DNA from 3 places in the Clostridium sp. SHJSY1 genome. Region 3 is predicted to be linked to each of the others. Evidence: riboswitches for the same ligand, from Rfam matches in the RefSeq annotation. Region 3 holds a riboswitch; each other region holds the start of a gene.
The links. A riboswitch is a leader RNA that binds a small molecule or an ion and turns the genes downstream of it on or off. The one in region 3 is predicted to bind S-adenosylmethionine.

Region 1 (10,401 bases), on a different contig from region 3:
AAGTGATGAGGGATTGGCATAAAATTCGCTCATACTACTGGAGATAGCATTAATTACTTCAACTGAAGGTTTTGTAGTAGATGCATTATCTAAGTATATATTCATAGTTAACAACCTCTTTTACAATTTCTTATATTTCATATAAACAAACTTAGTATAAAGTAAAATTCATATTATTTCAATTGTTAAATAAAGTAGTATTTTATTCAAGATATGGTTATGTAAAAATACTTTGCTATAATGGTATATATAAGGAAAAAAGGAGAGAAGAAAATGGATAAGTCTAACATTGATTACACTCTTTATTTAGTTACAGATAGAGATATTTTAGAAGGCAGAAATTTAAAAGAAGCAGTTGAGGAAAGTATTCTAGGAGGCACAACTATAGTTCAGCTAAGAGAGAAGAAAATTTCTTCACTAGATTTTTATAATATAGCTAAGGAAATTAAAATAATAACCGATAAATATAATGTACCATTAATAATAAATGATAGAATAGATATAGCCCAGGCTATTGATGCTTCAGGTGTTCATTTAGGACAAAGTGATATGCCTTGCAAGGTGGCTAGAAAAATATTGGGCGAAAATAAAATAATAGGAATATCTGCACATAACTTTGAAGAGGCATTAAAAGCTCAGACAGAAGGAGCGGACTATATTGGTTGTGGGGCTATTTTCCCTACAAACACAAAAAAAGATGCCAATATAGTTACATGTCATTCATTAGGGAAAATAAAAAGAGCAATAGATATTCCAGTTATAGCAATTGGTGGTATTAATGAAAATAATATTGTTAAATTAAATGGATTAGGAATAGATGGAGTTGCTATAGTATCAGCAATTCTTGCAAATAATAATATTAGATATGCCACAAAAGAATTAAAGAATATTTTAGATAATAATTTTACAACAAATGTTTAGATATTGAGTTGGTTTAGTTATTTTAATGGTATATAATTAAGCAGAGGATAAAAAGAAAGAGAGGATAAATGTATGGGTGAAATGGAATTAGTAAGCAAGTCTATTGAAAAGATTGGTAAAGAAATTGATGAAATGAAGAGTATAGTTGAAACTCTTTATGGAAAATTAGATAGTATAAAAGATATGGCTAATAATTTTAAGAATTCTTCACAAGAGATAGTTGGGATTGCATCTCAAACCAATATGCTTTCATTAAATGCGTCAATTGAAGCTGCAAGAGCTGGAGAAGCTGGAAGGGGATTCGCAGTAGTTGCAACAGAAGTAAAGAAATTATCTGATATGAGTAGTAAAGTGGCTGAATCAACTGTTAAAGATCAAAATGAAATGCTTAAAATGATAGTTGATATTTACAAAGTTGCAGATGTAGTTAATGAAAAAAGTGAAAGTTTAAAGGAAGCTATTAATAGCATACAAAATGCTGTAGAAAAATAAATCATATGTTGCGATTAGAATTTAAAATTCATAACTTTAATTAAAGTTATTTTCAATTTTTAAAGATAGTTACTTAGTATAGAATAAGTTATAGTATATTTTTTTGAATTAATATGAATTAAAATGTTTATTGAAAAAAAATATTGACAAACTAGAATTTAAATACTATTATAAATAACATAAAGCAATTGCTTGAAAAATTAATATAATTGATGTCTTATCAAGAGTGGTGGAGGGACTGGCCCTTTGAAGCCCAGCAACCAATATAATAGTTCATTTACTATTTTAATGTGGTGCTAATTCCTGCGGTAATTATTTATTACTGAAAGATGAGAGAATAATAGTTTAGTGTTTTTTATGCGCTAGGGATTTATTCTCTAGCGCATTTATTTTTTATCTTACATTCATAGAGGAGGAGACAATTAGTGATAGAAATTAAAAATGTAAGTAAAAGTTTTGGGGATATAGAAGTTTTAAAAGATATTTCAATAAGCATAAATCAAGGGGAAATTTACGGTTTAATTGGACATAGTGGGGCAGGAAAATCAACTTTACTTAGATGTATAAATGGACTTGAATCCTATGATGCTGGTTCAGTGAATGTTATGGGGAAAGAAGTTTCTAAACTTAATAATAGAGAACTTAGAGAGTTTAGAAAGAATCTTGGTATGATATTTCAAAACTTTAACTTACTAAAAAGAAAAACAGTATATCAAAATATTGCTCTTCCACTTGAGGTTTGGGGGTATAGTAAGGTAGAAATAGATAAAAGAGTAATGGAACTGTTAAACTTAGTTGGACTAAAGGAAAAGATTAATAGTAAACCAACAGCTCTAAGTGGTGGACAAAAACAAAGGGTTGCTATTGCAAGGGCATTAGCATTAGAGCCAAAAATACTTTTATGTGATGAAGCAACATCAGCTTTAGATCCAAAAATAACAAAAGATATACTTACATTGTTATCTAAAATTAATAAAGAACTTGGAATTACTATTGTTATAGTTACACATCAAATGGAAGTAGTAAAAGATGTATGTGAGAAAGTAGCATTAATTGAAGGGGGCAAAATTAAAATAGAAGGAAAATCGGATGAGTTGTTCTTAAAACCAGGATTGTCTTTAAAGAAGTTCTTGGGAGAAGAAGAAGATGAAACTCTACCTGAAACAGGTGTAAATATAAAGTTATTCTTCCCAGCTGATTGTTCTGAAAATACAATAATTACAAAGATGGCTAGAGAAATAAATATTGATTTTTCAATAGTTTGGGGCAAACTTGAAAAGTTTAGAAGTAATGTTTTAGGTAGTCTAGTAATTAATGTAGAGAAAAAGGACAAGGATCTAGTTATAGATTATCTAAAAGGTAAAAATATAGAATGGGAGGTAATATAGTATGTGGGAATTAATATGGCCAGCTATATATCAAACGTTAATAATGGTAATACCATCAACTATATTAGCAGTAATAATTGGATTTATACCAGCAATTATATTAGTATTAACAGATGAAAAGGGATTAAAACCGAATAAATTTGTTTATAGTGGGTTAGACTTTATAGTGAATACACTTAGAAGTTTGCCATTCATTATATTAATGGTGGTAATTATACCATTAACTAGATTAATAGTAGGAAAATCATATGGAGAAGTAGCAGCTATAGTGCCATTAACATTAGCATCAGCACCTTTTATAGCAAGAATAATAGAAGCGGCTTTAAAAGAAGTTGATCCTGGAGTTATAGAAGCTGCAAAAGCATTTGGGGCAAGCACAATACAAATAATATTTAAGGTAATGATTAAAGAAGCAGTACCAGCAATTATTTCAGGAATAACACTTTCAGTAATAAGTATTATAGGATATTCGGCTATGGCAGGGACCATTGGGGCAAATGGTCTTGGCGCATTAGCTGTTAGATATGGATATCAAAGATTCCAAACAGATGTAATGATAATTACTGTAATATTACTTATTGTTATTGTTCAAGGGTTACAAAGTTTAGGAAATTATTTATATAACAGATTATCAAAGTAAAGATTTTAAGGGGGATTAATATATGAAAAAGAAGAGTATAATTTCAATAGCATTAGCAGGTGTATTGGCATTAGGTCTTATAGGATGTGGGGGGAAAAAGACAGATGATAAAACAATAACTATTGGAGTATCACCTGTTCCACATAAAGAAATAGTAGAAAAGATTCAACCTATCTTAGAAAAAGAAGGTTATAAATTAGAAATAAAAGAATTTGATGATTATGAATTGCCAAATACAGCAGTACAAGAAGGTGAAATAGATGCAAATTACTTTCAACATATTGCTTATTTAAATACAACAAATAAAGAAAAAAATTATGATTTAACATATACTGCAGAGATTCATATTGAACCTATGGCATTATATTCAACAAAGGTTAAGAGCCTTGATGAAATAAAAGATGGTGCAACTATAGCAATACCTAATGATCCATCAAATGAAGCAAGAGCTTTAAGATTACTCGCAAAATCAGGATTAATAAAAGTTAAAGAGGGAGAACTTATTACAATTTCAGATATTACTGAAAATACAAAGAATATAAAGTTTAAAGAGTTAGAAGCGGCACAACTTCCAAGAACTTTAGATGAATTAGATGGAGCTGTAATTAATGGAAACTATGCACTATCAGCTAAATTAGATGCTACAAAAGATGCAGTGTTCACAGAAGATAAAAATGATGAATCTATAAAAAATTACAGAAATGTATTAGCAGTTAAAAAAGGAAATGAAAATTCAGATAAAATTAAAGCTTTAACAAAGGCTATGACTTCAGATGAAGTTAAAGCATTTATTACTGATAACTATAAGGGTGCTGTAGTTCCAGTATTTTAATAATAAAAAAGATTGATTATAAGTTATATCAATACCTATAGATTGGATGCTTTGAAAATAGTATTTAATCTATAGGTATTATTTATGTCTTAAAAATGGATTAATATATGGAATTCATTTAATTTTACAAGAAATCAAAATAAGGTTAAAATAAATTATAATTAAATGGTAGTGGAGGAAAATAGAAATGAAAATTTCAAAAGTAAAGGCAGAGCTTAAAGGACAAGATATTTTAAGTATAATAAATGAATTTGTTAAAGTTGAAGGACTATCTCTTAGTAAAGTTGATATAGATAATGAGATTAAAATAGAGGGTGCTTTTAAAAAGGGAGTATCATTTGATTTTGAAGGAATACTAACAATAGAAGGTGTAAAGGATGGAAAAGTGTATTGTAAATTTTCAAAGTTTAAGATATTAAAACTTGGCTTATTTAGAATTATGCGAAGTTATGCATTAAAAACTGCCATTAAACATCTTGCTGTAAGTGGTATAGAAAATTATAAGGATATAGTAATTTTAGATATACATAAGATATTAAATCCAGTACCATATGTTGATTTGGATATTTCTGAAGTATATATAAAAAAGAATATGCTTATGGTTGAAGTTGCAGAAGTTAATATATCAATTAAAGGAGGATTAATAAAAGATGAAGAGGTTGAAGAAGTATTGACAGAAGAAGAGGAAGTGCTAGAATTTCCTATAGAGAAAGTAAAAGATGTGTATACTGTTGGAAGAAAAATAATGGAGGACAAGTTACCGGAGAAGGCTAGAATAGCCAGTGATATTGTTTTTATTTTGCCAGATGTATTAGCATTAATTTGCAGATTGTTAAAGGATAATAGAGTTCCAATGAAAACAAAATTAATTATATCAGCATCACTTGGATATGTTGTATTTCCTGTAGATATAATACCAAAAAAGATTCCATTTATAGGAAGTGTTGATGAGTTAGCTGTTGCTTTTTTTGCCTTAAATAAGATTGCAAGTACTGTTCCAACCAAAGTTATAGCTGAAAACTGGGAAGGGAAAAATGAATTGGTTCTAGTTCTTAAAAAAGGGGTAGAATATTTAGTGGGCTTTACTAATGCAAGAAATGTTGATAAATTATATAGTGTAATTAGTGAATTAAGTACATTATAGGAAGGTAAATTTATGGCGAAATATTATTCAGTATATAGAGGGAAATCGGGAGTATCTAAGATTCTTACAAGTTGGGAAGAATGTAAAGAAGAAGTTATAGGATGTAAAGGTGCTATATATAAGAGTTTTAAAACAGAATCAGAAGCAATAGAGTTCTTGTCTTTAAACTCAAAAGGAAAATGTGGAGATATTACTTTAAAGAGTGAAAGTGAAGAAAAATCAATAATTGATGATAGTAATTTAGTTATTTATGTAGATGGAAGTTTTTCTTTAGAAAAAAGTAACTATTCTTATGGATTAGTAGCTATTAAAGATAAAGAAGTAGTTTATGAGGATAATGGGGTGGGTGAAGACCAAGATGCTATAGCTCTTAGAAATGTTGCAGGAGAAGTTTTAGGAGCTTCTAGAGCTGTTGAATATGCTATTTTAAAAGGATATAAAGAGGTCACTATTGTATATGATTATCAAGGAATAGAATGTTGGGCCTTAGGCACTTGGAAGCGAAACAAGGAATTAACAATTGCTTATCATAAGTTAATGCAAGAAAATATGAAAAAAATTAGTATAAAGTTTATTAAAGTTAAAGGGCATAGTGGGGATAAATATAATGATATAGCAGACCAACTTGCAAAGAAAGCTTTGGAAATCATTTCATAGATTAAAAGAACAAAAATTACATAATATAAATATAGAAACCAGTTAGATTAATTAAAAGAAGAGGTGTTTTATTATGGGTAGATATGTAAATGGAATTATTACTGGAGTTGCAGTTGGTGCTGCAGTTGGAATGATGGTATTACCTCAACTAGATAGAAAAACTCAAAAAACTTTTAGAAAAGCTGGAGAAAGAATGTTAAATTATGTTGAGGATTCTCGTGATGGAATGATGAGAATGTTTTAGAAATTAAAAGCAGAGTTAAGGCTCTGCTTTTTTTGCCCAATAATTACCAACAAATGAACTAAAAATTGTTGAAAATATTACATTAAGTTGTTTCCTTTTACAAATTTATGTTATAATTTATATTAATTTAGTTATTTACCTGTATGAAATAATAAAAATTGAAAAAGGAAGAGGATACGATGGACATACTGTCATTAGGAGAAAAAATAAAAAAAAGAAGAAAAGAGTTAGATATGACTCTAAAAGACTTAGCGAAGGATAGAATTACTCCTGGACAAATAAGTTTAGTAGAGTCGGGAAGATCAAATCCATCTATGGATTTATTAGAATATTTATCTGTAAATTTACAGACTTCAGTAGAATATCTTATGGAATCTGAAGAGAGTCAAGCAGAAAAAATTAGTACATATTATTCACAAGTTGCGGAATCTTATATTTTAAGTGGTGATTATGATAGGGGGGAAGCATATATAGAAAAAGCTTTGTTGTATGCTGAAAAATATAACTTAGAATATAGAAAGGCAAAAATATTATCACTGAGAGGGAAGATAAGTACATTTAGAGGCGAGATTTCATTAGCGCAACAATTATTTTTATCTTCAAATGTAATATTTATAAAAAATAATAATTATGAAGAAATAGTAGAAACTTTTTTAAATCTTGGGAAAATAACAATAAATCTAAAATCATACCACTCAGCAAGTAGTTATTTGAAACAAGCAGAGAAAGTATATCTAGATAATGAAGTTGGAAATGATTATATGTTAGGTGAAATATATTACTATATTGCTATAATATATTTCTCAATGGAAGATGAAGAGAATGCTAATAAATATGCTTACATGGCTAAAGAAAAATTAATGCAAATTTATGATAGAGATAAGTATGCAAAATCCTTGCTTCGAATCTCAGAAGAATACAATGCAAGTGGAGATTTAGTTAGTGCAATTAAGTATTCTAATAAATCACTAAAAATATATGAAGAGATAAATAGATTAAAAAACTTATCAATAGTTGAAAATAATTTAGGAAAAATATTTTACAATTTTGAAGATATAGAAGAGTCTTTTAAACATTTTAAAATGGCTAATAAGTTATCACAGAATTATGATAACAATATAGAAATTGAGACAAGCTTAAATATTTGTAAAAATCATATAAAATTAAAAAATATTGATAAATGTGAGGATCTATTAGAAGAAATAAGACTTAAGATAAAAAGCAGTAACAAGGAACAGGTAATAGAATACAACTTAATAAAATATAGAATTTTTACGATAAAAGAAGAGTATGAAAAAGTTGAAAGCATACTACTAGAAAGTTACTATATAGCAAAAGATTCTGGCCTTTTGCAGAAAGCGGGAGAGATTGCTATAATACTTGGAAAGTATTTTATGGATAATAAAAAAGTAGAAGAAGCAACTAAATACTTAGATGAAGGGGTAAATTTATTTAAAGAATTAGGGGTTCTGTAAAATTAAATTTGATAGGTGATTAAAATGGAAATATTGTCTACTGGGGAAAAAATAAAAAGAGCAAGAATATACAAAGGAATAACATTAAAAGATCTTTGTGAAGATAAAATATCGATTTCAAAAATGAGTTGTATAGAAAATGGAAAAGTTAAGGCTGGTAAAGAAATTATACAGTTTATTGCAAATAAAATCGGACTTGATTACGATTACCTTATACAAGATGTTTATGAACAAATAGTAGAAAATCTAGCTGCAATTAAGAATGGTAAAAACAATGGGGAAGAAGAGATTAAGCATAATTTATACTATGCTGTAGAGTATGGGTATTATGAATTAGCCTTTGAACTTGTACATATTTTATTCTCGTATTATTTACATGAACAGAAATATGAAAAGATTCAATTAATAATATCTCAATATTATGATTTATACCAAAAGAATAATAAAGATGAAAATACAATAATATATTTTAGTGATATGGCAAAATACTTACTTCAAAATAAGGAGTATATAGAAGCTATAGCTTATTATGTAAGATTAAGAGAAATAATTAAAATAAAAGAAGCTAAAGAAAAAGAATTATATTCAACAATAACTTATAATGAAGGAATTTGTTATTGTAAATTGCATAATGAAATAGAAGCATATCTTTTATTAAAGGAATCAATTAAATATTTAGAGTATTTACAAGGTGATATAAATAAGGGAAAAGTATGCCAAGCTTATGCTTTAACATGTATAAGATTACGATATGAGGAAGCAGAAGAATATGTAAAAAAAGCTTATGAATATCAAAAAAGTAATCCGATGATAGTAGCTAGTGCTAAGGGGGAATATGGTAAGGCTTATTTTGAAGTTGGAGAAAGTCATAAGGCAGTAGAAGAAATTTTAGAAGGTATAACTATATTTCCAACATACAACAAGGAAAAACATGTACAATTTTTAAATGAATCAATAGAGACTTTATATAAGTATAGTCAATATGATAAAGCTTACGAACTAACAGGACAAGCTTTGGATTTGGCAATTGAAACTGGAAATATAAAGTTAATAGAGAAGGCATATTACTTTAAAGGAAGTATATTGCAAAGTGGTGGAAGTTTTAGAGAAGCTGAAATGTATATGAATTTAGCATTAGATAGTTTATTAAAGTTTGGAACAAAAGAAGAACGTAGAAAAAGATATTTAGATATGGCAAATATGTATTATAAATTAGGTGATATTAAAGATTCTTTAAAATATTTTTCATTGGCAATGACAAAAGAGAGAAACATTTTATAAAATTATAATTTAAATTGGATTAAATAAATTTGATTACAGTGTATTTATTTAATCCAATGTTTTTATTTTATTATAATTAAAATTGCGCCATAACCTTTAAGTTTAGTTATTATATTTAAAACTGAACTTTTTTTAGCGTATTTAAATTCAATTTTAGGAAAAGAAGCTTTTGATAAAATTTCTTTTTCCTCTTTACTTAATCTATCAGGCTTACCCATGGAAACCCAATAGTTATATGATGAACCAAGTTTGTCATTTATTTCGTAGAAAGTCATTCTAGAATCTTTATTTATATTAGTTAGATTCAAGGAAATTTTCTTTTCTATAGATTTTGACATACCAGGTTTATTCACTAATTTATGATTTTCTAAAATACTATCTAAGATTTCGCTATAAGTATATAGAAGTATGTTAAAACCATCAGAAGATTTTGTTACAATATATCCATTATCCATTGCAACAATATTGCCACTTAGTTTACTCATAAGATAATAAGCATAATATGAAGGCTTTCTTATAGCCATATCATTAATAAGTCCTGAAGCACCAATAAATACTTCGTTATTTAAATGAGTTTCTCTTTCTAATACATCAAAAGCTCTTAAATCACTCATATCTTCCAAGGTGAATAATTCCTTGTGGATTATATAAGGCACCATATAAGTTGTATCATAGATAGGATTTAATTGCCTGTTTTGAGTAAATTCATTATCTATTATAGTAAAGTCAAGAGTATTGATAATATAATCTTGCAAATTCAATTTTAGTTCTTCACATAATTTAGAAGAAAGTTGAAATTTTACTTTAGATAAATTAAAAACTTTCACATCAGAAAAATAGGATTTAAAACTTTCTAGCACTTTAATATAATCATCAATAAAAAAATTAGCATTATCAAGAACAATAAGAGGTTTTAATTCTATATAGTCAAGGAATTCTAATACAGTTCTTGCTCTATTCCAATTAAAGAAATCATTGTTTTTAAACACTCCCATATCTTCACTGAAAAAATTCTCAAGCCTTCCATAGTTAAAGTGAAGTTCCTCTTGTAGCTCCTCTAAAATATCTTTATTATCTTCAATAAGAAGATCAAAAGTATCACCTAAAGTAAGAATTTCTCTGAACTTTTCGTTAAATTTTCCTTGAGTTAGGTTCATATCAACATGAATATTCCATAATTTATTTTCGTAATTATATCTTTCATATTCATTAAGATAAGAAGATAAAAGTTCAACGGAATTATCAATTGGATAGTAAGTTATTTTTTTTAGACTTTCATATAATTTTTGGGAAAATCTATTTTTTCTTCTAAACTGAAGAGGTGTAC
Region 2 (10,401 bases), on a different contig from region 3:
CAAATTATGATTACAAACTAATATTTTCTTGATTATAACAGAAAAATGCCTAAGGACATTATCCTTAGGCATTTCCATTTTTCTTAAATTCTTAAAATTATTATTCACCAAATATATTTAGAGAAAATCCTCTATCTAATGCTTCTTTTGCATATTCTTTTGCTCCAAATAATGATAGATCTCTATAATTACCACATTGAATATCATTTGCTGCTGGAATTTCCTTAGCATTTAACACTTCTTTTAATGCTCCTTCTAAAGCCTCTTTAATTTCAGCTGCTTCTTTATCTCCCCATATACTTAGATAAAAACCTGTTCTACATCCCATTGGTGAAAAATCTATAATTCCATCCAATCTACTTCTAAGTTCATGTGCTAATAAATGTTCAAGGCCATGCATTGCTGCTGTTCCAAATGCTTCTTGATTAGGTTGAAGAAATCTTAAATCAAACTTTGTTACCTTATCTCCTTTTGGTCCATCTAATAAGCAACATTTTCTTATATAAGGTGCTTTTACCTTTCTGTGATCTAATTCAAAACTTTCTACTTTTTCCATTTTTTAATTCTCCTATCTTAATTATTTATTGTTTTCTGTAGCTAAAATAGTCTCAATACTTCCACTAATTTTTTTTGCTAAATACGAATTATTCATAACATATAAATGTACTCCATCTACTCCTGTAGATATAAGATCTACAATTTGCTCTACTGCATAAGCTATTCCTGCTTCTCTTAAAGCTTCTGGATTATGTTCATATCTCTCCATAATTTTAACAAACTTAGTTGGAAGGGATGCTCCACTTAATGATACCATTCTTTCTATTTGCTTTTTATTGGTTACAGGCATAATTCCTGCTTCAATAGGCACCTTTATATTTGCACTTTTAACTTTATCTAAAAAGTCATAATATAAATTGTTATCAAAAAATAATTGAGAAATAAAATAAGCTGCCCCAGCCTCCTCTTTTCTCTTCATATTTTCGATTTCTTTTAGTACTCCTTTATTTTCAACATGTCCTTCTGGATAGCAAGCTGCTGCAGTATTAAAATCCTCAAATTTATTAATTTTCCCAATCAATTCTGAAGCATACTTAAATTCTCCTCTAGTGAGTCCATCCTTTGGAATATCACCTCTTAACGCAAGGATATTTTCAATGTTATTTTCCTTTAGTGAATTTAAATAATAATCTATATCCTCATTTGTTGAACTTATACAAGTTAAATGAGCAACTGCTTCTATATCATATTTATTTTTAACCAAAGATGATAATTCCAAAGTTTTATTATCCCTTATACTTCCACCAGCCCCATAGGTTACACTTATATAATCTGGATTTAGCCCCTTTAACTCCTCCAACGTCTTATATATAGTCTCAATTGATGATGTTGTCTTTGGTGGAAATATTTCAAATGAGAACACTGTTTTCTTATTCTTAAATATTTCGCTTATTTTCATAAAATTGCCCCCTTTTTCACATAAAAAATACCTAAAGGTTATTCCTTTAGGTACAACAAACTTCTGTACTACAATAACCCTTATCTTTCAGCTATGCTGCAGGATTTAGCACCACTATATCTAGATAAACACACATATTGGTTGCTGGGTTTCACAGGGCCAGTCCCTCCACCTCTCATGATAAGATAATTATTAAATTATATTTATTATAATATACTATTTATTGAAATTTGTAAATATAATTATTTATTAATTAATAATAACAATATACAGATTCCACTGCATATTAGACTTATTGTAAGTATAAGGCTAACTATTTGATTAATACTTAAACCTTTTTCTTCTAATCTGAAATGCATTTGACTTCTATCTGCTTGATATACTGGCTTTCCTTCACTAAATCTTTTAGCTATAACAAATAAATTGTCAAAAATAGGAACTGCTAATGCTAATATTGGTATAAACAAACTTAATACTGTAGCTTGCTTAAAAGCCCCATCAATTGCCACTATACTAAGTAAGAAACCGATTAAGTTAGCTCCCGAATCACCCATGAACACCCTAGCTGGATGCCTGTTATAATATAAAAATCCCATTATTGCTCCTGCAAGTATTATTGAAAATTGAGCTTGTGGTCCTTGTCCCAATATCATTGCAGCAAAGAAAAATGTTCCTGAAGAAATTAATGATATACCTCCGGCCAAACCATCCATACCATCTGACCAATTTATTACAGTAGTAACTCCAAAAATCCATGTAATAGTCAATAAAAATTGTACTGTTTTTGACAATAACATGTAGTCTCCTGAAAAAGGATTTCTAAATCCTTCAAATACTACACCTGCATTAAATACCAATACAGCTGCAAATACTTGTATTATTAGTCTAGGATATATCGGAAATTCTTTTTTTTTGGTCTTGAAATAGTCATCCACCATTCCAATAAAAAATATTAAGCTAGCTGAAATAAATATCCATATCTGCTTATATATATCATCCTTAATAGTTAAAAAATAAACTATAAAAAAACCAATATAAATTCCAAGTCCTCCACACAAAGGTATTGGTCCTCTATGTTTTTTTCTCTTAGTTGGCTTATCTGTAAATTCCAATTTATGAGCTACTTTCATTATATATGGAATAATAAAATAAACAATTAGGAAAGCACATATCAGCGTTATTAAATATTGCATCATTAATCTACTCCTTAAACCAATCTGTCCATAATTCATTTTTGCTTTCTAAATGAATTATACTATTATCGACTTTTTTTAGCAATTACAAAAATATTAAATTGTATATAATATTTATAAAAAATGAAAAGTTTCCTTCAAATCCATTTAATAGAATAATTGTCCAAGTACACCTATTTCCTTTATTTATCTAGTTTTGCCCATTTTTATTTTCATAAAATTAAATTTTTATATATATAAATCTTTTTTTAATAGAATATATTATTCCGAATTCAAATTCACCAACATAGCTTCGAGGTTTTTCTTTTTTATTCTTTATAAGTTGACAGCATTTGTTTTTCTATTTCTAAATTATAGTATAGCTAATCTAATCTATATTTGCATTTTAATTTTGAATATGTTACCATTTAGGAAGTAAATATTTAATAACTAAATAAGTATATTGATTTTCGGTTGAACAAATTATTATTTGATTTCAAGAAAGTTTGACTTCTAGGGTGGGAAGTCCTTTTGGGGACTTTTTACCCTTTTTTTATTATCTAGGAGGTATTTTATGGAAAAAACTTTATTAAGTATTGTATTAATTCTTACCTTTACCAAGCTTGGAGGTATAATAAGTAGGAAATTAAAAATGCCTGAAGTTTTAGGGGCATTAATTGCTGGTGTTGTACTTGGTCCTGTTGTTTTAAATCTTGTACAATATGATGAAAATATAAAATTACTTTCAAATCTTGGGGTAATTATGCTTATGTTTCTTGCTGGTCTTGAAACTGATGTAAAAGAATTTAAAGAGGCTGGTGTATCTTCATTTATAATCGCATTAGCAGGTATTATACTCCCTTTTATACTGGGAACACTAGGAGCTAGTCTATTTTTTGATAATTTTTTAGAAAATATTTTTATTGGAGTGATTCTAACTGCAACAAGTGTAAGTATAACAGTAGAAACACTTAAAGAACTTGGTAAACTTAATTCTAGAGCAGGAATAAATATTTTAGGATCAGCTGTAATAGATGATATATTAGGACTTATATTAATCTCTATAGTTCTTTCCGTTGGTCAAACTTCTGGCTCAGAATCTGGGACAATACAAATTCTATTTATTTTTATAAAAATAATTCTATTTTGTTTATTTTCTTTGCTAGGAGTAATATTTTTTCAAAAACATGCAAATAAATTCTTAACTCATGTAAAGCCTAGCAGAGAGCTTTTAACATTCTCTATAGCTTTTGCCATATTAATAGCATATTTGGCTGAAAGTTTGGGAATTGCATCTATTACTGGTGCATATATATGTGGTCTTATGCTTTCCTCGCTTTCCCACAAAGAATATCTTATGAGAAATATCAAATCAATTTCATCAGGATTTTTATCTCTTATATTCTTTGCAAGTGTTGGTTTAGAAGCAAACTTAAATGGAATAGATTTAAAAATAATTTATATTACTTTAATAATGTTTATCGTGGCAGTTATTGGAAAACTAATAGGATGTGCTGGTGCAGCAAGATTACTAAAAATGAGTAAAAGTGAGTCAATACAAATTGGTATTGGTATGATTTCAAGAGGTGAAGTGGCTATAATCACTGCAAATATAGGACTTCAAAAAGGAATAATTTCAGAAGAAGTATTTCTTCCTACATTAATTGTTGTAATATTAACCACAATTATAACGCCTATTTTACTAAAATTATCATTTTCCCATAAAATAGAGAAAAATATTGAATCTAAATAAAACAAACTAGGTTATAAAATAAAATTTAATTTCTATTTTACAACCTAGTTTTGTAAATTATATAAGTGCATATCTTAATTTGCTAAAAATCTATTACTGATATTCCTCTAGCCTTAACAGGTGTTGAAAATACTATTCTAGTTTCAGTGTTCCCAAATCTCTGAAGTTTACTTAAAAAATCATCTAACTCCATGGTTGTATGGTATGCCACCTTAATTATCATAGAATAGTTTCCAGTAACACAATTACATTCAATTACATTTGGACAGGCATTAATAAATGGATAAAATTTATCTTTTAAATTTGGGCTAATAGCTAAATTAACAAAAGCCACTATATTATATCCTAATTCTAATTGATTTACTGAAGCATGATATCCTGTAATTATCCCAGATTTTTCAAGCTTATCTATTCTTGTTGATATTGCTGGCGAAGATAAGTAAACTTGTTCTGAAAGTTGTTTAAGAGGATATCTTGCATTTTCTTGCAAAAGTTTTATAAGTTTTAAATCTATCTTGTCCATATAAAATTCCCCCATTTCTAGTTAAATTATTTTACCTCATTTCTATTTTTTTAAGTAGTCATTATAATTATTATTTAGATTGTTTTATTTATAAAGTTTCTCAAGCTTTTCCTACTATTCCTATTAATTTAATATGTTTTGAAGTATACATATTTTTCCCATTAATGTCAATACTTTTTACTCCTTTTTAAGAACTTATTTAATTATTTGTAATTTTATATTTCATTTAATATGGCAATTATTTTTTCTATATAAGAAAAGGTGTCTCAATATTAAATGCTATAATTTTGAGACACCCTTCTTATATTTATTTATTATATACAATATTAACTATTTCTCCATCATTACCTACCAAGTAATATGTATTTTGCTCACTGATTAACCCACTCTTTTTATACTCTTCAATATCTATCAAAAACTTCTCCACACTATATTCCCTAAATGAATATCTATCTCTATATATTTTTTTTATATCTTCTTCTACTTCCTTATCAATTTTAATTTTTAAAAATTCAGGAATTCCTCTCTTCTTATTAAAAGAAAGATAGTCATATCTTACAATATCTTTCAAAGCATTGTCACTTGATTTTAACACCTCATTATTAAAATCTAAAAATACCTTATAATACTCCGAATTTCCTATATTTCTATTAAAGTAACCTTTCTTTTCAAAAAACAATCCAAGTTCATAGAAAAATTTAAATGCTGTATCAAATTTAGGATAAAAATAATTAAGTATGTTATTAAATTTTTGACTGTTATAATATTTATCTACAACAGCTTCTACCTTCTTTAGTATTAATATTTCTGTATATGAAATATTGTCAGTTTTAAATATTTCATAAGGAGGATATGGTGAATATACCATTCCATACTTATCTCCCTCTTCTCTCATAGAAGAGCCTTTTAATAATTTTAAAAATCCTAATTGAATTTCTTCTGGTCTTATACTATGTACATCATTGAAGGAGTTAATAAAAGATTCTAAATCTTCTCCTGGAAGGCCTGCAATCAAATCAAGATGTTGCTTTATATTTCTAATAGAAAGTAATTCAATCACCTTCTCTTTAATATCACTAAAATTAACAAATCTATTTATATTCTTTAAAACATCATCATTAGTTGTTTGAACTCCAACCTCAAATTGAAACCTTCCCTCTGGAGCATTTCTTAACAATTCAATTTCTTCTTGCTTTAAGATATCTGCAGAAATTTCAAAATGAAATTGAGTTTTTGTATCTGCTTTTATTAAAAATTCCCATATTGCCATTGAATACTTATGATTACAGTTAAAAGTTCTATCAACAAATTTAACCAACCTTACTTTCTTATCTATAAAATATTGAAGTTCTTTTAATACTCTATCTATTGAATGAAATCTAACTCCATGACTAGTTGAAGATAAACAATACTTACAATTGAATGGACATCCACGACTTCCCTCATAATATACAATTTTATTTTTTAAATCTTCATCTTCTTCATAAGGAAAAATCACCTCATCAAATGTCATTAATGGTCTACTTCCATTTGAGAAAACTCCCCCATCCTTTTTGTAATGTAGTCCTTTTATATCTTCTACATTTCTACTTCCTAATTTATACTCAATAAATTCTCTAAAAGTCTTCTCTCCTTCACCTTCTATAACATATTCTCCAACATTATCCTTTAAAAATAACCTACTATCATAAGATACTTCTGGCCCTCCATATAGTATTTCTATCTTAGGATTTACCTTTTTTATTAAATTTGCTAAACGAGTAGCCATCTCCACATTCCATATGTAAGTAGAAATGGCTACCACATCAGCTTCCTCTTCAATAATTTCTTTAAGCACATGTTCTTCTCTATCATTTATAGAAAATTCTCTTATTTTACATTCATATTCTATATCCTTTGTAAATGCTTTTAAATATCTAACGGCTAAATTGCTATGAATAAACTTAGAATTTATAGCTGTAAGCAATACCTTCATTTTGTTCTTCCTCTCTTTAACATTAATTATTTTTCTTTATTGCCTTTATAAAGAAAATATCTTCCCAAACTTTAGTTTCTTCTATTTCGGAATATTTTTCAAGGATTTTTTTTATTTCTTCAAACTTACATGATATTAAAGGATTAAAATTTTTAAACACAACTTCTTTTAAATTGCCATTTGGCAATGCAACATTAACTTTATAGTCAAGAAAACCTCCACTCTCTTTATTTATATCCCATATATATATTTCACCTTTCTCTTTTAAATAGCCACATACTTCTTTTATTAAACTTTCTTTTTTCTTTATGCCAAATATATTATTTAGATTAAAAAAGAAAGTACATGCATCATAGGCTCTTTTCTCTAAAATATTTTTATTTTCTACATTAACATAATCTACTGATAATTCATCTTCTGCTTCTTTAGATATATTATAGATAATTCCAGAGTTATCCCTTGATACATCTAATATATCACCATCAATATGAATATCATTTAAATTAATTACTATTGTCTTACTCATAATATCACCCCTTTCTATATTAACATATTTTTCCAAAAGTTAAAATTCTATATTTTCTTAAAAAAAGTTTCTGCAAAATACTTTTTTAATTAAGTATTTTGCAGAAACCTCATTTAATTTCTATTTTTTTTAGTAAATTTCAAAACAACTATGAACAGAAGAACAAGAGATAAAGCGAATATGAATATCCAAATTTGAACAGGAAGTTTAAATCCCAATAAACCTTCTTTTTCATGAATACTATAAATACATCCTGTTCCTATATCTAATATTAAAAAGTGATCTTTATCATAAACAATATCTTCAATATCACTATTTTTATTTAGTTTCAAGAGCTTTTGATATATTCCCTCAGAGCTTAAGGTTGAAATCACCTCTTCATTCCTATCCCAAAACAAATAACTATCCTTTTTAAGAACCCCCCCATTAATGTCAATTGCAAGTTCTCTTAAAGAATCTACATTTGTATGTTGATATAAAGGTGCTAAAACTATCTTTGATGGAGGATTTTGAATTAAATTTTTAACTAATTCATTTCCCTTAAATCTTGGAGAAGTTATAGGATCTCCTCCGCTAAAATCAGGCCATCCATACCACTTTCCTTTTATCACTTTATAAATATAATCTTTATCTCTATTAATAGGCCTTAGTCCTTCATTTTTCATTCCGGAAAATATTGCTACTATATTATTTTTACTATCTATATCCATTCCAGTTATTCCTCTAATTCCGCTTGCATATAACTTGATACTTTTATTATCTAAATTAAAAGAATATAAAGCAGCATTTCCAATTGTAGTTTTTGATATTTTTTCTCCAGGTTCACTCTTTTCACCACTTTTTTTAAAAGCTCCCGTTTTTTGATTACCATAATTAATACCTGTTAAGGTTATATCTATAGGAGTTAAATCAAATGTGTTTCCTTCTGTTATACCTGAATTGGTTATAGCACCTACTGATAAGAACAAAGTATTCTTATTAACAAGAAGTCTCCTGTTAATTCCATTTCCACTTTGAGGAATTCCAGAGTATAAAATATCAACAGATGCATTTTCTAATGAAAAACTCTGAAGGCTATCATTAGCTATAAATATAAGCTCATTATTATAATAGGCTATATCTTCTATTGAAATATCTTTATTCTTATATAATATTTTTTCCTTACCATCATTATTTATAGACTTTATAGCATCACTATAAGCTATATAAACATACCCCTTATCATCTGTTGTTATAGCCTTTGCTTTTTCTAATCCTTTAGTTATTATTGTACAATCTATATCATCCTGTAATACGCTTACACTGTATTTTCTTGATACTTTAAATACTGCAAAAGCTGTAGTTACTATCAACACAATAACTATGATAAACTTAAAAAACCTCTTCATTGTACTCCTCCATTTAATCCCTCCTTAAATTTATATTTTATGAAGTTCAAATTATTACCCTAACATTGAAAATTCTAGACATAATGCTATACTATAACTAATCAAGAATTCTAGGAGGACATTTTTATGAAAGATCCAAGATTTGCTACATTAGCAAAAAATTTAATTAATTATTCATGCCAATTAAAAGAAGGCGAAAAGGTTTTAATAGAAGGAATAGGACTAGATTGTAAACCTCTTATTAAAGAACTTGTTAAAGAAGCTTATAAAGTAAAAGCAATTCCATTAGTTACTATAAAAGATAAAGAAATTGACCGTGAAATACTTTTGAATGCTTCTAAGGAACAACTTGAACTTATGGCAAAATATGAATCAGAAAGAATGAAGGATATGGATGCCTATATAGGTATAAGAGCTGGCCAAAATTCAGCTGAAACTTCTGATGTTCCATCAGATAAACTCTCATTATATACTAAATATTTTGTAGATCCTGTTCATATGAAGATTAGACTTCCAAAAACAAAATGGGTTATATTAAGATATCCAAATTATTCAATGGCTCAAGCTGCTAATATGAGCTCCGATGCTTTTGAGGACTTTTACTTTAATGTATGTAACTTAGATTACTCTAAGATGGATAAAGCAATGGATGCATTATCTGATTTGCTGTCTAAAACTGATAAAGTTAGATTAACAGCTAAAGACACCGATATTACTTTCTCTATTAAAGATATTCCAAATGTGAAGTGTGCTGGAGAAATGAATATCCCAGATGGAGAAATATATAGCGCTCCTGTAAAAGATTCTATCAATGGAGTTATAACTTACAATACACCATCTTTACGTGATGGATTCACTTTTGAAAATATAAAACTTACTTTCAAAGATGGAAAAATAATTGAAGCTACTGCAAATGATACAGAAAGAATCAATAAGATTTTTGATATGGATGAAGGTGCAAGATATGTAGGGGAATTTGCTATAGGGGTTAATCCTTATGTTTTACATCCAATGAAAGATACTTTATTTGACGAAAAAATAACTGGTTCAATTCATTTCACTCCAGGTAATTGCTATGATGATGCAGATAACGGAAATAAGTCTGCTCTTCACTGGGACTTAGTTTTAATTCAAAGAGCTGATTATGGCGGTGGAGAAATATATTTTGATGATGTATTAATAAGAAAAGATGGTTTATTTGTTTTAGATGAACTAAAATGTTTAAACCCTGAAAATCTAATTTAGAAACATATTATAAATATTTTGGCTTAATTGAAATTTAGATATAGTGCTTAAACTCTACCTAAATTCAATTAAGCTTATTATTTTTTTAACATATTTATAATTATATATTGAATTATTTTTATTCTATTTGTTTACTTTTTTGAATATGATTTATTGTAATTTAAAGGAGTGAACAAGCTTTGGTTAAAGACAATTTTTTTAAGAATTCATTTTTGCTAACAGCTTCTAATATAACAACGGGAGTTATAGGATTTATATTTTCAATATATCTTTCACATGTATTAGGACCTGAAGGTATGGGATTATATAATTTAGTTATGCCAATATATAATCTATTTATTTGTATGATGTCTGCAGGAATAT
Region 3 (10,401 bases):
GCATCACAAGTAGCACAATATCCAACACCCTTTCCAAGGTAGTTCATTTCTCCCCTTATCGCTCTTCCATATTGAACTCCAGTTGCTATAATGACACTTTTAGCGTTGTAAGATTTTGCATCTGATATTAAGACAAAATGACTCCCCATGGCATAGACATTATTTATTCTTTCTTTTGTTAATTCTACTCCCATTTGCTCACTATGCTCTCTAAATCTGTTTCCTAATTCTTTCCCTGTTATATCAGGCAAACCTAGATAGTTTTGTATCTTAGGTGCTACTGATAGTTTTTCACTAAATCCCTCTTGTCCAAATAAAATAAATTTTTTATTTCTTATTTTAGCATTTATTGCTGCTGAAATAGCAGCTGGTCCTGAACCTATTATTGCTATATCATATAAATCTTTCATCTTATCCTCCATATACCAATTATGCTTTTCAAAAATTCATAATAAAACTAAAATGTGTTTATATATTTGTTTAATATCTGAATTTTTGAAAAAGCATTAACTACTTATTCTAATTATAATAATTCTTCAATTTTTGATTTCATATCTTGTGGTTCTGTTGTAGGCTCAAATCTACTAACTACATTTCCTTCTCTATCAATTAAAAATTTTGTAAAGTTCCACTTAATAGAATTTCCTATTAAATATTCTGGAAATTTTTCTTGCAGTACACCATTTAATAAATTTCCACTTGGATGATTTAAATCAAATCCCTTGAAAGGAACTTCTTCACTCAAGAATTTAAATAATGGATGTGCTGAAGCACCTCTTACATCTGTTTTTTCAAATAATTGAAATGTAACTCCATAGTTTAACTTACAAAAGTTTTGTACATCTTGATTGCTTCCTGGTTCTTGTTCTGCAAATTGATTACAAGGAAATCCTAATATTTCAAGACCTCTATTATTGTATTTCTTATATAATTTCTCTAAATCTTCATATTGTCCTGTAAATCCACACTTACTAGCAGTATTAACTACTATTACTGCTTTTCCTTTGTATTCCTCCATGCTAATCTCTTGCCCGTCTATCTTCTTTGCTGAAAAATCATAAAAACTCATTGTTATTCCTCCTAAATTTAATTTCTTTAAATTCAATTTATTTAAATTTAATTGCGTACAATTTATATTATGTGTATATATTATCTTTTATTATTATTATTGTCAACATCTTTAATAAAAAAAACACATTATTTTTTTCTAAAATAAAAAACATGGAATTTTGCACAAACAAATTGCATTACCTCCATGTTTTATATATAATATATTAACTTATTGCTTTTTCAAAACTTTGAATTAAATCCTCAATATCTTCAAGTCCTGCTGAAACTCTTATTAAAGTATCTGTTACACCAAGTTTTTCTCTCTCTTCCCTTGGAATCGCAGCATGGCTCATTTTAACTGGATATGATACTATAGTTTCAACTCCACCAAGACTCACTGCAACTCCAACATTCTCTACATTATTTAGGAAATCTTTTGTTTTTTCTAAACTTTTAAATTTAAATGATAATACTGCTCCTCCACCATAAGATTGAGATAAATGAAGTTCTCTTCCAGGATGTCCTTCAAGCCCAGGATAATACACAATTTCAATTTCAGTCCTATTCTTTAGCCAATCAACCAATATTTCTGCATTTCTTTGACATTCTAATACTCTAACTTTTAATGTCTTTATCCCTCTAATAAGTAACCAACAATCCTGTGGCCCTAAAACTGCTCCAAATGTATTTTGAATTTGCTTGACTTCTTTGCTTAATTCTTTATTCTTTGTAACAACTAATCCAGCTATAACATCACTATGCCCTCCAAGGAACTTAGTAGCACTATGAACTACAATATCTACTCCAAGCTCTATAGGTCTTTGTAATAATGGAGACATAAAGGTATTGTCAACAACTACTATAATATCTTTTTCTTTAGCTATTTTAACTGCTCCTTTAATATCTGTTATCTTTAACAACGGATTAGATGGTGTCTCTAAATATAAGCACTTAGTATTTTCTTTTATAGCAGATTTTATTTCATTAAGATCACTTGCATCAACAAATGTATGCTCTATATTAAATCTTGAAAATAGCTTTGTTACAGCCCTATAAGTTCCTCCATAAACATCACCACATATAACAATATGATCTCCAGCAGAAAATATACTTAATACTGAACAAATAGCTGCCATTCCAGAAGAAAATGCAAACCCCTTATCTCCTCCCTCAAGTTCTGCTATCAGATTTTCTAAAACATCTCTAGTTGGATTTCCTGATCTAGCATAATCATATTTTCCAAAGTTATCTATATCAAACTGATGAAAAGTTGATGTCTGATATACTGGTGTGCTTAATGCCCCTGTATTTGTATCTATACTACCTTCTGAATGTATTAACTTTGTTCCTATTCTCATATTTATTCCCCCTTAATTGCTTTCTTTAAATCATTTAATATATCTTCAACATTTTCTATTCCAACTGATAATCTTAATAAACATTCATCTACCCCAATCCTTTTTCTAAGATCAGTTGGTATTTCACTATGAGTTTGTGTAAATGGATAAGTTATTAACGTATCTACTCCTCCTAAACTTTCTGCAAAAGAAACAACTTCTACTCCTCCTAATATCTTCTCTACTAGTTCCTTATCTTTAACCCTAAAAGATAAAGTTGTACCAAATCCTGTACTTTGTGATTTATTTATTTCATATCCTTCATGTTCTTTTAATCCAACATAATATACATCTGAAATTTCTTCTTGATTCTTTAACCACTTTGCAATCGTTATAGCATTTTCTTGAGCTCTATCTAATCGTATATGTAAGGTTTTTATACCTCTTAAAATTAACCATGCTTCAAAAGCTCCTAAAGTTGCTCCTGTAGACATATTAATATATCTTAATCTTTCAATAAATCTATCATTTTTTGCTACTATTAAGCCAGCTAATACATCATTGTGTCCACCTAAATATTTTGTTCCACTGTGTATTATTAAATCTGCCCCAAGATCTAGTGGTTTTTGGTAATATGGAGTTAAAAAAGTATTATCTACAATAAAAATCAAATCATTTTCTTTAGCTATTTCACTAATACCTCTTATGTCTGTAACTCTTAATGACGGATTAGATGGAGTTTCTATTAATATACCTTTAGTGTTTTCTTTAACTGCATCTTTTACAGCTACAAGATTTCTAGTGTCTACAAATGTTGATTCTATCCCAAGCTCCCTATATATATTATTAAACAGTCTAAATGTCCCTCCATATAGATCTTCTGAAATAACTACATGATCACCAGCTTTAAAAAGATGCACGATACAGTTTATAGCTGCTAATCCTGTTGAAAATGCTAATCCATGTTTTCCATTTTCTAATAAAGCTACAGTCTTTTCTAATTCTTCTACTGTTGGATTTTGAAGTCTAGAGTAATCATATCCAGTACTTTCGTTTAGTCCAGGATGTTTAAATGTTGCACTTTGATAAATTGGAAAACTTATTGCCCCAGTATGTTTATCTCCACCTGATGCGCCTCTTACTGCTGTTGTTTGAAATTTTAAAGTCATAATTAGCCCCTCTTTCTTAATAAAATAAAAAAAGTCACTTCTTTATATAAGAAGCGACTGAAATTAGTCAATATACATAGTCATAATGAGACTATCGATTCCTCTTATCTGCCAGGATAAACCTGCAGGATTTAGCACCACGTAATAAAATTACAGGTTGCTGGGCTTCAAAGGGCCAGTCCCTCCACCACTCTTAATAAGATAAACTTATTTATTAAATTAATATAATTATACACCTTGCTTAATCAATGTCAACATGTTATTTGAATTTTTTTATTAAATTATCTTTTTCTTCTCTTTTAAGCTTCTTAATAGCATACTCTCGCTTCATTGCATCTACTTTATTTTCAAAAACTTCAAAATAGACAATCTTTAGGGGGCCTCTGCCTCTAGTATACTTGGCCCCCTTACCATTGTAATGATCTTTAAATCTTTTCTCTAAATTATTTGTCCATCCAGTATATAAAGATCCATCTCCACATAGTAAGATGTAAACATAATTCATATTAAGCTATTTCTGTTTTCTCAAATTGAGAATTATATAGATCACAATAGAATCCTCCAGCAGCTAATAACTCCTGATGATTTCCCTGCTCTATTATATCTCCATCTTTCATAACTAGAATTAAATCAGCATCACGAATAGTTGATAATCTATGGGCTATTACAAAACTTGTTCTTCCTGCCATTAGATTATCCATAGCCTTTTGTATCAATACTTCTGTTCTTGTATCTACTGAACTTGTTGCTTCATCTAGTATTAGTATCTTAGGATCTGCAAGTATTGCACGAGCTATAGTTAACAATTGTTTTTGTCCCTGAGATACATTACTAGCTTCTTCATTTAATTCCATATCATATCCATCAGGTAATGTTTTTACAAAATGATGAACATGGGCCGCCTTAGCTGCTTCTATAACTTCTTCATCTGTTGAATTTAATTTACCATATCTTATATTTTCTCTAATACTTCCATTAAATAACCAAGTATCCTGAAGCACCATTCCAAATAGTTCTCTTAATTCTCCACGGTTAAAATCTCTTATACTGTGTCCATCTATTAATATATCCCCACTGTTTATATCATAGAATCTCATTAAAAGCTTAACTATTGTAGTTTTTCCTGCACCTGTAGGCCCAACTATTGCAACTTTTTGCCCTGGTTTAATATTAGCTGTAAAATCATTTATTATTGTCTTTTCTGGATTGTATCCAAAGTGAACATCTTTAAAATCAACTCTACCTTCTAGTCCATTTGGTGAAACTGGATTTGGAACAGTTTGTTCTTCTTCATCTTCAGCTATAAATTCAAAAACTCTTTCAGCAGCAGCTGCTGTTGATTGCATTAAGTTAGCAATTTGAGCTACTTGGGCTATAGGTTGAGTAAAACTTCTTACATATTGAACAAATGATAATATATCGCCAACTTCAATAGCCTTTTTAACTGCAAGCCATCCACCAAGTATTGATATCATAACATACCCAATATTACCTACAAATGTCATAATAGGCATCATCATTCCTGATAAGAATTGTGACTTCCAAGCTGAATCATACAATGTATTATTGTATTTATCAAATTCCTTTACTGCTTCTTCTTCACCATTAAAAGCTTTAACTATATTATGTCCACCATATACTTCTTCAACTTGACCATTTACATGTCCTAAATATTCTTGTTGAGACTTAAAGTATTTTTGAGACTTTTTAACAACGGCACCTATTAACCCCATTGAAATAGGTAATATCAACAATGCAGCAATAGTCATAGGTATACTTATTGATAGCATCATTCCTAATACACCAATAATCATAGCAACTGATGTAATCATTTGAGTCATACTTTGATTTAAATTTTGACTCACTGTATCTATATCATTTGTAACTCTTGATAAAACTTCACCATGAGTTCTTGTATCAAAATACTTAAGTGGCATTCTATTTATCTTTTCTGCAAGTTCTTTTCTTAGATTAAATGAAACCTTTTGTGTAACTCCACTCATTATAAATCCTTGTATAAAAGATAATAATGCACTAACTAAGTATAAACCTAATAAGTTTAGCAGTATTTTTCCTATTTTATCAAAATCAATACCAGCACCTTCAGCTCCAGTTGTTTTTGATACTAGTCCATTGAATATTTCTGTTGTTGCATTTCCTAATATCTTTGGTCCAACTATAGTAAATATTGTACTACCTACTGCAAATATAACAACTATTATTATTGACAATGTATATGGCTTAAGGTAAGTCATAAGATTTTTCATAGTTTCTTTAAAGTTCTTTGCTTTTTCTACATTTCCTCCCATTGGGCCTCTACCCATACCCATAGGACCTTTTCTTCTATTATTTTTTTCACTATTACTCATTTTCTAGCTCCTCCTTTGAAAGCTGTGATAAAGCTATTTGCTTATATACTTCACAATTATTTAGAAGCTCTTTATGATTTCCTATTCCTACTACCTTACCTTCATCTAAAACTATAATTTGCTCTGCATTTAAAATTGTACTTATTCTCTGTGCTACTATAAATACTGTGCTATTTGAAGTTTCATTTTTTAATGCTTTTCTTAATGTTGCATCAGTTTTAAAATCAAGTGCTGAGAAACTATCATCAAATATATATATTTCTGGATCTTTTGCTATGGCTCTTGCTATAGATAGTCTTTGCTTTTGTCCTCCAGATACATTTGTTCCCCCTTGTGAAATTTCTGTTTCAAATGCTTCTGGTTTTGATGTAATAAATTCAGTTGCTTGAGCTATTGCAGCTGCCTTTTCAATTTCACTTGCAGTTGCATCTTTCTTACCATATTTTAAGTTAGACTCTATTGTTCCTGAAAACAATACTCCCTTTTGTGGAACATATCCAATTTTTTCTCTTAATTCTTTTTGAGGTACATCTTTAATATTAATTCCCTCTATTAATATCTCACCATTAGTTACATCATAAAATCTAGGTATCAAATTTATTAAAGTTGATTTACCACTACCAGTACTACCTATAAAAGCAGTAGTTTGCCCTGGTTTCGCTGTAAATGATATATTTTCTATTACATCCTCATCTGCATTTGGATATCTAAAACTAACATTTTTAAATTCAACTATACCTTTTTTAGTTAAATCAAATGCCTTCTTTTCTTTAGGATCTTTTATAATGAAGTCAGTTTGCAATACTTCTTCTATACGCCCAGCTGATACAGAAGCTCTAGGAAGCATTATAGACACCATAGATATCATTAAGAATGACATTATGATTTGCATAGTATAAGTTATAAATGCCATCATATCCCCAACCTGCATAGTTCCATCATTAACACTATGTGATCCATTCCATACTATAAGTACTGTGATAGCATTCATTATAAGCATCATAACTGGCATCATAAGTGACATTGTTCTTGTTACAAATAAATTTGTTTTAGTTAAATTTTTATTAGCTTCATCAAATCTTTCTTCTTCATGTTTCTCTGTATTGAAAGCACGAATTACTAATATACCTGTTAAAATTTCACGAGTAACTAAGTTTAATTTATCCACAAGTTTTTGTACTGCTTTAAACTTAGGCATTACAATTGCAAATAACAATAATATTACTGCTAAAAGAACTAATACCGCCACTCCTATAATCCATGCCATTGATGTATTTGTATTTAATACTTTTATCACTCCACCAAGTCCAAGTATTGGTGCATAAAAGACTATTCTAAGAATCATTACCATCAATAATTGAATTTGCTGAATATCATTAGTACTACGTGTAATTAATGATGCTGTTGAGAACTTATCCAGTTCTGTATTTGAAAAATTAACAACTTTTCTAAATACCTTACTTCTAAGATCTCTTCCAAGTTTAGCTGCTACTCTAGCTCCTAAGAAACCAACTGCAACTGTTGCAATCATACTTATAAGTGCTATTCCAAGCATTTGAGCACCTGCAATAATAATATATTTCTTTTGAATACCATCTGTATCTATTCCTAAATCATCATAAATGTCTTTTACATAAGACACTGCACCTTGACTTATTATTGTATCTGGCATATCCTGAAACTTATTATTAATTTCATCTCTAACTTTTCCCATCTGATCTTTTGGTAGCATTGAAAAAATCTTTAAAACATCTCCATTTGCTGCTGCTACCATCTGTGGTGGAAAATTAGCTATCATTTGTTCTTTCATTGAAGCTGTCTCTTCACTATCTTTAGTTAAAACAGAAACAACTAACATTGGTTTACTAAATATATTATTTAGTTTATTTATAGTATCCTCATTTTGAGTCTTTAACTCATATGCAGGTTCATCTCCTGAAACATCTTTCTTTGTAGCTTGTGAAGCTTTATCTAAGTAATTATAATTGTCTAAAACCTCATCTTTATCTTCATCATTCATGAATGTAAGTAGATTATCTAAATCGCTTTTAGATATTACTTCTGGTACAGAATTTTCAATTCCATGTTGTTGTATACCTACATTAACTATGTTTGATGTATAATCTGGTAATGCAAGATCACATACGGCTTGTAATACCAATAATGCTATTATTGCTATAACTGATAATGCTGACTTTTTCATATACTTTATCATTTTCAACATATATTTTTACATCCCCCATCTTTTACTCACACTTAATATTAGGGCAATCCTTAGTTAGATTGTCTCTTATTTGTATTAGCAATCTTCTAAATACTACTTTTTCTTCAATAGTAAAATTTTCAAAACATTCTTCCTCAACTTGTTTAGCAATCTTTTTTGCTTCTTTACATACCTCTTGACCTTTTTCCGTTATGAAAATTCTAGTAACTCTCTGGTCATTTTCATCTTTTTTTCTCTCTATAAGCCCACTCTTCTCCATTCTAGTAAGCATAACAGTTATTGTTGCTGGTTTTACACTCATGTTTTTAGCAAGATCTTTCTGACTTTGCCCATTTTTCTTAAACAATCTAATTAATAGATGTTGTTGACCTGGATGAATACCTTTCTCCCCTAGTAAAACATGACTTCTAGCAAAAGCTAATCTCACTGCTTTAAAGAAAACATCTTGTACTGATTCTTCAGTAGTCAAAATCATCTTCACCTCCAAATTTATTTAGCTAACTAACTAATATAATAATCATTCCTATATAAATTTGCAACTTTTTTATTAAAAACTTCACTTTTTCTTCACATTCCATTCTTCAGTAAACGATTTTAGTTAGTTAAGCTAAACAATTCACCTCATAAAAAAAAGTCCTGCAAATTGCAGGACTTTTATATTAGTCTAACTTTTTATCTATCCAACTCATCATGCCTCTTAATTCAGCACCAACTTTTTCTATTGGATGTTCTGCTTCCATTCTTCTCTTTGCAAGGAAGTTTGGTCTACCAACCTTATTCTCCATTAGCCAGTTTCTAGCAAATGTACCATCTTGAATTTCAGTAAGAACTTTTTTCATTTCCTTCTTAGTTTCTTCAGTAATTATTCTATCACCTATCATATAATCACCATACTCTGCTGTATCAGAAATTGAATATCTCATTGTAGCCATTCCTCCTTGATACATTAAGTCTACAATTAACTTCATTTCATGCATACATTCAAAATAAGCATTTTCTGGAGCATACCCAGCTTCAACTAGAGTTTCAAAACCAGCCTTTATTAATGCTGTAACACCTCCACAAAGAACTGCTTGTTCTCCAAATAAATCAGTTTCTGTTTCATCCTTGAAAGTAGTTTCAAGTACTCCTGATCTAGCACCTCCAACTCCATTAGCATAAGCTAAAGCTAAATCTTTAGCATTTCCTGTTGCATCTTGATGAACGGCTATTAAACATGGAACTCCTGATCCTTCTGTATATGTTCTTCTAACCATATGTCCTGGTCCCTTTGGTGCAACCATAAATACATCTACATCTGCAGGCGGAACTATTTGACAAAAATTAATATTAAATCCATGTGCAAATACTAATGCATTTCCTGCTTCTAAATATGGTGCTATTTGTTCCTTATATATTGCTGCTTGCTTTTCATCTGGTACAAGAAGCATTGTAATATCCGCTTCCTTAACTGCATCTGGAACTGTTGCAACTTTTAATCCATCATTCTCAGCAACTTCCCAAGACTTACTTCCATTGTATAGACCAACAACAACATCTATTCCACTATCATGTAAATTTAATGCATGTGCATGCCCTTGACTACCATAACCAATTATAGCAACCTTCTTTCCTTTTAAATAATCCAAATTTGTGTCCTTTTCATAATACATTTTTACCATTTTCTTTTCCTCCTAAAATTTAAATATCTTCTTCACATATTATTTGATGAATTGGTGCACCTGGTGCAACCATTGGAAATACTTTTTTATCATAATCAATTCTATAATCTATAAGAACTGGATTTGTGCTATCTAAAGATTTTTTCAATATCTCTTCTAGTTGATTTCTTTCTTCAACCCTATATCCAGTTGCTCCAAAAGCTTCTGCAAGTTTTACTAAATCTGTTTGCCTATCTAAAGTTGTATTTGAATATCTGCCATCAAAAAATAATGTTTGCCATTGTCTAACCATACCTAAAACATTATTATTCATAACGACAACAACTATAGGTAAATTATTTTTAACAGCTGTAGCTAACTCCTGGCAATTCATCATGAAACTTCCATCCCCAGCTATATTGATAACTTTATTTCTAGGCCTTCCAAATTGAGCTCCAATTGAAGCTCCAAGTCCAAAGCCCATAGTTCCAAGTCCTCCTGAGGATATAAATGTTCTAGGCTTTGAAAAATTAAAATATTGTGCTGTCCACATTTGATGTTGCCCAACTTCTGTTGAAATTATTAAATTACCATCATCTAAAGAATTTAATA

Region 1: it holds a riboswitch for S-adenosylmethionine, as region 3 does, so the genes downstream of both, NNC19_RS05295 (methionine ABC transporter ATP-binding protein) here and NNC19_RS15980 (PLP-dependent aspartate aminotransferase family protein) in region 3, are expected to answer to the same signal.
Region 2: it holds a riboswitch for S-adenosylmethionine, as region 3 does, so the genes downstream of both, metF (methylenetetrahydrofolate reductase [NAD(P)H]) here and NNC19_RS15980 (PLP-dependent aspartate aminotransferase family protein) in region 3, are expected to answer to the same signal.

What each region holds. Positions count from the first base shown of each region.
Region 1 is NZ_JANDMF010000006.1:49,428-59,828, reverse strand. Features, by position in the region: gene NNC19_RS05310 (cysteine desulfurase family protein) at 1-105, opposite strand, end outside; gene thiE (thiamine phosphate synthase) at 274-921, shown strand; gene NNC19_RS05300 (methyl-accepting chemotaxis protein) at 994-1,413, shown strand; SAM riboswitch class I at 1,628-1,749, shown strand; gene NNC19_RS05295 (methionine ABC transporter ATP-binding protein) at 1,839-2,801, shown strand; gene NNC19_RS05290 (methionine ABC transporter permease) at 2,803-3,441, shown strand; gene NNC19_RS05285 (MetQ/NlpA family ABC transporter substrate-binding protein) at 3,464-4,273, shown strand; gene NNC19_RS05280 (YkvA family protein) at 4,461-5,417, shown strand; gene NNC19_RS05275 (ribonuclease H family protein) at 5,430-6,074, shown strand; gene NNC19_RS05270 (hypothetical protein) at 6,148-6,318, shown strand; gene NNC19_RS05265 (helix-turn-helix transcriptional regulator) at 6,498-7,793, shown strand; gene NNC19_RS05260 (helix-turn-helix transcriptional regulator) at 7,818-9,074, shown strand; gene NNC19_RS05255 (helix-turn-helix domain-containing protein) at 9,137-10,401, opposite strand, start outside.
Region 2 is NZ_JANDMF010000014.1:41,435-51,835, forward strand. Features, by position in the region: gene NNC19_RS08740 (S-ribosylhomocysteine lyase) at 101-556, opposite strand; gene metF (methylenetetrahydrofolate reductase [NAD(P)H]) at 578-1,456, opposite strand; SAM riboswitch class I at 1,534-1,643, opposite strand; gene NNC19_RS08750 (MraY family glycosyltransferase) at 1,699-2,649, opposite strand; sodium ion sensor (DUF1646 type) at 3,101-3,156, shown strand; gene NNC19_RS08755 (cation:proton antiporter) at 3,203-4,381, shown strand; gene NNC19_RS08760 (Lrp/AsnC family transcriptional regulator) at 4,464-4,904, opposite strand; gene NNC19_RS08765 (B12-binding domain-containing radical SAM protein) at 5,212-6,879, opposite strand; gene NNC19_RS08770 (hypothetical protein) at 6,902-7,405, opposite strand; gene NNC19_RS08775 (hypothetical protein) at 7,519-8,793, opposite strand; gene NNC19_RS08780 (aminopeptidase) at 8,920-10,038, shown strand; gene spoVB (stage V sporulation protein B) at 10,218-10,401, shown strand, end outside.
Region 3 is NZ_JANDMF010000037.1:2,063-12,463, forward strand. Features, by position in the region: gene NNC19_RS15965 (NAD(P)/FAD-dependent oxidoreductase) at 1-410, opposite strand, end outside; gene NNC19_RS15970 (glutathione peroxidase) at 524-1,069, opposite strand; gene NNC19_RS15975 (aminotransferase class V-fold PLP-dependent enzyme) at 1,275-2,408, opposite strand; gene NNC19_RS15980 (PLP-dependent aspartate aminotransferase family protein) at 2,411-3,556, opposite strand; SAM riboswitch class I at 3,658-3,759, opposite strand; gene NNC19_RS15985 (GIY-YIG nuclease family protein) at 3,816-4,061, opposite strand; gene NNC19_RS15990 (ABC transporter ATP-binding protein) at 4,063-5,925, opposite strand; gene NNC19_RS15995 (ABC transporter ATP-binding protein) at 5,918-8,149, opposite strand; gene NNC19_RS16000 (MarR family transcriptional regulator) at 8,172-8,624, opposite strand; gene ilvC (ketol-acid reductoisomerase) at 8,809-9,810, opposite strand; gene ilvB (biosynthetic-type acetolactate synthase large subunit) at 9,830-10,401, opposite strand, start outside.